One region of the Bradyrhizobium sp. B120 genome, then DNA from elsewhere that is predicted to be linked to it. Evidence: predicted binding sites of a transcription regulator. Region 1 holds the regulator's gene; the other holds the start of a gene.
What was found. The regulator LexA, encoded in region 1, represses DNA repair genes until DNA is damaged. The targets are predictions, from matches to a motif close to TGTTCNNNNTGTGTTCNG.
Positions count from the first base shown of each region.

Region 1 (3,298 bases):
GAACCGGAACATGTAGCGGCCCGGCTCCGTGACGCGTCCAGCCTTTTGCCATGTGACCTTGTCGACCACCACGCACGTCCTCCGTGCCCGATGATGCGCCAAGGCGCGTGTCGACGCAATTCTCCAGCTGCGCCCCGGAACCCGGCGTCCGGGGTCGCTCGAAATCGCTTAGGTCATCCGCCGCCGGACAGCTCATTCCGCGGCGACGATGCGTTCAACCCAAAAACAGCGACGCAAATGCGGAGGGCCGCCGCTCCACCACCTTCGGCTTCTGCTCGACCGGCGGATGCAGTGCCGGCAATTGCAGCACGCTGACGCGTTGTCCCTCGACCAGCTGGGTCACCAGCACATGGCTGCCGTCGGGGAATTCGACCGCGTCATGATGGCGATCGGGAACGTCGGGCTCGACTTCGTTGAACACGCCGACGCGGAAGTTCATCGTCTTGGTCCAGATCCAGCGGCTGTCGTAGCGAACGTTCTCGGCGAAAGCGAGCTCGGTGCCCGGCAGCATGCAGACCGCGACAGTGGGATCGGTCTCCGAAGCAAAGCCGCGGGTCGACGTGCCGCGGAAAGTCGTGGTGATCAGCGTCTCTCCAACAATGGCGGGGCGCGACGCCACGGCGTGCAGACTATAGTCACACATCGGATGGCTCCTCTAATCGAGGTAGCGACCCGTGCCTCTCCTTGAGGCATAGGGCCTCTACCAGAGTGGACGATAGCGAACGAGTGTCTCCTCGTTTCTGGGCGATTGTACGACTGGTCGCCCAACGCTCCCGATCACAAACACGCGACGCTGCGTGAGAGGTATCGGAGCGCATCGGGCAAACAGCACGTTGCGCTATCATTCAAGGAACGATCCGATGTGTTGCTCGTTCCCCGCCGCCGCAAGTATTTGAAATTCAGTATTTGCGATAGAGGCCGATCAGCTTGCCCTGGATGCGGACCCGGTTCGGCGGCAGGATGCGCACTTCATAGGCGGTATTGGCCGGCTCCAGCGCGATCGATGCGCCGCGGCGGCGGAAGCGCTTCAGGGTGGCTTCCTCCTCGTCGATCAGCGCCACCACGATGTCGCCGGTGTTGGCGACGTCGTTGCGCTGGATCAGCGCCATGTCGCCGTCGAGGATGCCGGCATCGACCATCGAGTCGCCGCGCACTTCCAGCGCATAGTGCTCGCCGGAGCCGAGCATGTCGGGCGGTACGCTGATGGTGTGGCTGCGGGTCTGCAGCGCCTCGATCGGCGTACCGGCGGCGATCCGGCCCATCACGGGGACCGCGACCGGACGGTTGCCGTCGTCCTCGGCGATCGGCGGCGAGCTGGTGCGCTTGCCGAGGGTGCCTTCGATGACGCTCGGCGTGAAGCCGCGGCGGCCGTTGCCGCCGCCAGCCGAGAGTTCGGGCAGCTTGATGACTTCGATGGCGCGGGCGCGGTTGGGCAGGCGGCGGATGAATCCGCGCTCTTCCAGCGCAGTGATCAGGCGGTGGATTCCGGACTTCGAGCGCAGGTCGAGCGCATCCTTCATCTCGTCGAACGAGGGCGGTACGCCGGCCTCTTTCAGACGTTCATTGATGAAACGCAGAAGTTCGTACTGTTTGCGCGTGAGCATCTCGAGTATTCCCCCGGTTGGTAGCGTCGTTCGATTCCGAGACTCTTCAGGTAGGCCTGCAGGCGGGGCCTGACCTCAGGAGCACGGTGCTCATCACAAGCGCTCCCTCGCGGCCTCCCATTTGTACACACCAGTACTCGAAACAAATCATGAACGGACACTATATGTTCGATATGTGTTCCGCAACCACTTAATTTCCGGTGAACGCATCCGGCGAGCGCTCAAGCGATGCGGTCTGCGCCGTCACTCGGGCAGTGTCAGGATCTCGCATTCGCTGCCTTTGACGGCGGCAGGCGCAAACGGCGGACGCACGAGAAGTGCCCGTGCCGCAGCGAGATTCCCGAGCAGCGACGAGTCCTGCTGTGTGACCGGCGTTGCGATCAGCGTGCCGTCCTCGCGCGCCTCGATGCGTGCGCGCAGATAGTCCTCGCGCTGGTCGTTGGCGGCGAGGTCGCGGCCGAGCAATGCGCTCTCGCGGCGATGACGAACAGCTTTTCGGCCGCTCAGTGCCCGAATCAACGGCACCAGAAACAGGAAGGCGCAGACATAGGAGGACACCGGATTGCCGGGCAGGCCGATCACCCGCATTGCGCCGAGCCGGCCATGCATCATCGGCTTGCCGGGTCGCATCGCAATCCGCCAGAACGCCATCTGAACGCCCTCGGCCTCCAGCGACTGCTTGACCAGGTCGTGGTCGCCGACCGAGGCGCCGCCGGTCGTGATCAGGATGTCGGCACCGGTCTCGCGCGCCCGGCGGATGCCGGCGGTGGTGGCTTCCACCGTGTCGGCGGCAACCCCGAGATCGACGGTCTCGGCGCCCTCGGCGCGCGCCAGTGCCCGCAGCGCGTAACCGTTGGAATAGACGATCTGGCCGGGCCCGGGCGTCGCGCCCGGCATCACCAGCTCGTCGCCGGTCGCCAGCACCGCGACCTTCGGACGACGGTGCACCGCGAGGTCCGGATAGTTCATGGCGGCCGCCAGTGACAGCGCGCGATCGGAGAGGCGGCTGCCGGCGGCGAGCAGCACGTCGCCTTCACGGAAGTCGACGCCGGCCGGGCGGATGTGCCGTCCGGCGGCAGCTGGCTCGGTGATCGTGATGTGGTCGCCGTCGACGGCGGTGTCTTCCTGGATGATGACGGCGTCGGCGCCATTAGGGATCACGCCGCCGGTGAAGATCCGCACCGCTTCGCCGGCGCCGACCGTGCGCTCGAACGGCCGGCCGGCGGCGACTTCGCCGATCACCTTGAGCCGGACCGTCAGATCACCGGCGTCGGCCGCGCGCACGGCATAGCCGTCCATCGCCGACATCGGCTGCGGCGGCTGGGTGCGCAGCGCGGCGAGGTCGCGCGCCAGGGTGCGGTGGTAGGCGGCATCGAGCGCCACCATCTCCTCCGGCAGCGGTTCGGCGCCGGCGAGGACGGCGGACAGGGCATCGGCAACCGGCATCAGGGCCACGCTCGGAGCTCCTTCAATCCTAATGTTCAATACCAAGTGCAGTCAGAGCCCGCGCCACGTCATCCGTCGATGTCACGTGGATGGCATGAAGGCCGCGCGCCCGCGCGCCCTCGATGTTGGCGGCCAGGTCGTCGAAGAACAGGATCCGCGACGCCGGCACGCCGATGGCTTTTACCACATGATCGTAGGCCTCGGCGTCGGGTTTCCGATGGCCGATCGTCGAGGACAGGAAGACGGTG
Region 1 is NZ_CP185242.1:4,685,016-4,688,313, reverse strand. It holds gene ACOIX3_RS21425 (hypothetical protein) at 1-69, opposite strand, end outside; gene ACOIX3_RS21420 (hypothetical protein) at 215-643, opposite strand; gene lexA (transcriptional repressor LexA) at 900-1,604, opposite strand; gene glp (gephyrin-like molybdotransferase Glp) at 1,848-3,059, opposite strand; gene ACOIX3_RS21405 (HAD family hydrolase) at 3,079-3,298, opposite strand, start outside.

Region 2 (3,298 bases), 4.5 Mb from region 1:
GCGTCCGGCTGCGCGATGGTCTCGAGCAGCGCGCTCGGCGCTTCCGCATTGGTACGGACATGCGGCATGCCGGCCGCCGCGTAGCGCGCGAGCTGGATGTCGCGCGCGGCCGCGACGCGTGCGGCGACCTCGGCCGAACCCTCCGCCGGCGGCGGCAGGATCAGATCCGCTGCGGTGACGGCCGGCACCTCGATCCGCAGGTCGATGCGATCCATCAGCGGGCCGGAGATCCGCATCTGGTAGTCGGCGGTGCAGCGGTCGAGCCGGCCGCGCTTGCAGGAATAGCCGGGCTCGTAAGCGTGGCCGCAGCGGCACGGGTTCATCGCCGCGACCAGCATGAAGCGCGCCGGATAGGTGACGCGATGGTTGGCCCGGCTCACCGAAACCTCGCCGTTCTCCAGCGGCTGGCGCAGCGAATCCAGCACCCGCGGATCGAACTCCGGCAATTCGTCGAGGAACAGCACGCCCTGATGCGCGAGCGAGATCTCGCCCGGCTTGGCGCGCATGCCGCCGCCGGTCAGCGCGGCCATGCTGGCGGAATGATGCGGGCTGCGGAACGGGCGCCGCGCGGTCAACGCGCCGTCGCGGATCTCGCCGGCGACGGAGGCGATCATCGAGACCTCGAGCAATTCGGACGGCGACAGCGGCGGCAGGATCGAAGGCAGCCGCGCCGCCAGCATCGACTTGCCGGCGCCGGGCGAGCCGATCATCAGCAAATGGTGTCCGCCGGCGGCCGCGATCTCGAGCGCGCGTTTTGCACTCTCCTGGCCCTTGATGTCGCGCAGGTCGAGCAGCGCTTCCTCGCGCGCCTCGTTTTGATCTTGCACCTTCGGCTGCGGCCGCGACAGCAGCTGCGTGCCCTTGAAGTGATTGGCGATCTGGATCAGCGAGTGGGCTGCGATGATCTGGATGTCCGGGCTCGCCCAGGCGGCCTCCGAGCCGCAGGCGGCGGGACAGATCAGCCCCTCGTCGCGCGAATTGGCGCCGATCGCGGCGGGTAGCACCCCCGCCACCGGTGCGATCGAGCCGTCGAGCCCGAGCTCGCCAAGCACGGTGAAGCCGCTCAGCGCATCCGGCGGGATCGCCCCGATCGCCGCCATCAGGCCGAGCGCGATCGGCAGGTCGTAATGGCTGCCCTCCTTGGGCAAATCGGCCGGCGCGAGGTTGACGGTGATGCGGCGGGCGGGGAGCGCGAGGCCGGAGGCGATCAGCGCCGAGCGCACCCGCTCGCGTGCCTCCGACACCGCCTTGTCGGGCAGGCCGACGATCGCAAAAGCCGGCAGTCCCGGCGCGACCTGGACCTGTACGTCGACCGCACGGGCCTCAATCCCCTCGAATGCGACGGTGGAAACCCGCTGGACCATGCTGCCCCTATCTTCCGCCACCCAAGGTAGCGGAGCGGGCTGCCCAGCGCAAGAACATTAAGGGAACATCCGGGGACGACGCGCGCCGCCCCCGGATAGTGCCGTCACAGCGTCATCTGCATCGGTTCCGGATAGTAGTGGAAGCCGTCGCCGGCCTTGGCGACGTGGCCGTAGCCTGGCCAGGCGAAGTGATAGGACATCACCGGCGTCTTGTTGGCGGCCAGCATCTCCAGCAGCCTGACCCGTGAGTTCGCCGCCTGCTTCGGATCGGTGTCGTAGGAGAACTCCATCCGCGGCCGCTCCAGCAGCAGCACCGCGTGATGCGAGAGGTCACCGAGGAAGGCAAAGGACTTGCCGCCTGAGCTCACCAGGAAGATGGAGTGACCCACGGTGTGACCGGGTGCTGCGATCGCCGTCACGCCGGGCAGGAATTCCTGGCCATCCTTGAAGAACACGATGCGATCGCGCACCGGCAGCAGGTTCTTGCGGGTGATCTAATTATCGATTCTGATTCCGAGATAAACTTCTACGCACAGCAGACGAAGAAGTTAGAACTCATATCGAAAGATGTCGGAAGAATTTACGACCTGAGGACTGCGGCTAACGGCTATCTGATCGGGTCTGAGCGAGGACTGTTTAGATTAGATAAGGACGGCAGTACGTGGAAGGTGACTTCCATGCGTTCCGGTGAGATCTATAGATTATATGACCTCAGCTCTGATGGGTGGTTGGTCGATGCAGAGACCGGTCTGTTCCTTGTGGAACCGCGTTTGCAGAGCGTCGTGAACTTGTCGGGACCCTCCACTGTGCTGCAGGTAAAAAGCATGGCGTCTGCTGGGTGGTATGTGAGAACAGAAGCGGGCATGCACCATATCGCTTCAGGATCAAAAAGACTCGCACCGATAACGCCCTCTTCAACGACTTGCCGTCTGTCGACCCATTTCAAGAGAGAATGCCGCGCAATCTCGCTGCAATAATTCCGCATCCAATTTGAGTTGGGATACAAATCCGTCAGCAGTCCGGCGGTTCTTCGCGGCCAAATTCCGACCATTCAACCCAAGAATTTTGTCTCGACGTTTTGCCTCGGCCAATGCTGCCTTCGTTCGTTCTGAGATCAGCCTCGATCCCCTCGAATGCGACGGTGGAAACCCGCTGGACCATGCTGCCCCTATCTTCCGCCACCCAAGGTAGCGGAGCGGGCTGCCCAACGCAAGAACATTAAGGGAACATCCGGGCGACTGGCGCCGCCCGGATGCGCCGCCGTCACAGCGTCATCTGCATCGGTTCCGGATAGTAGTGGAAGCCCTCGCCGGCCTTGGCGACGTGGCCGTAGCCGGGCCAGGCGAAGTGATAGGACATCACCGGCGTCTTGTTCGCGGCCAGCATCTCCAGCAGCTTGACCCGTGAGTTCGCCGCCTGCTTCGGATCGGTGTCGTAGGAGAACTCCATCCGCGGCCGCTCCAGCAGCAGCACCGCGTGATGCGAGAGATCGCCGAGGAAGGCAAAGGACTTGCCGCCCGAGCTCACCATGAAGATGGAGTGACCCACGGTGTGGCCGGGCGCTGCGATCGCGGTCACGCCGGGCAGGAATTCCTGGCCGTCCTTGAAGAACACGATGCGGTCGCGCACCGGCAGCAGGTTCTTGCGGGCGTGCACGATAAAGTCCTTCAACGGACTGCCCATCTTGCCTTCGTCGGTCCAGAAATCGAGATCGCTCTGTGCGATGTAGTACTGCGCATTCGGGAACAACGGCTTGTCGTCGGCGCCGACGATGCCGCCGATATGATCGATATGCGCGTGCGACAGCACGACGGCGTCGATGTCCTCCGGCTTGATGCCGGCTTCCTGCATGCTCTTCTGCTGCCGGCCGGTGGTCGGACCGAAGGCCTTCGAGGTACCCATGCCGGTATCGAACAGGATCAGCCTGTCGCCCA
Region 2 is NZ_CP185242.1:22,313-25,610, forward strand. It holds gene ACOIX3_RS00130 (YifB family Mg chelatase-like AAA ATPase) at 1-1,364, opposite strand, end outside; partial or broken gene ACOIX3_RS00135 (MBL fold metallo-hydrolase) at 1,469-1,852, opposite strand; gene ACOIX3_RS00140 (MBL fold metallo-hydrolase) at 2,628-3,298, opposite strand, start outside.
Region 2: ACOIX3_RS00130 (YifB family Mg chelatase-like AAA ATPase) is a predicted target of LexA. The motif match lies at 1,415-1,432, and genes of this name have one in related genera.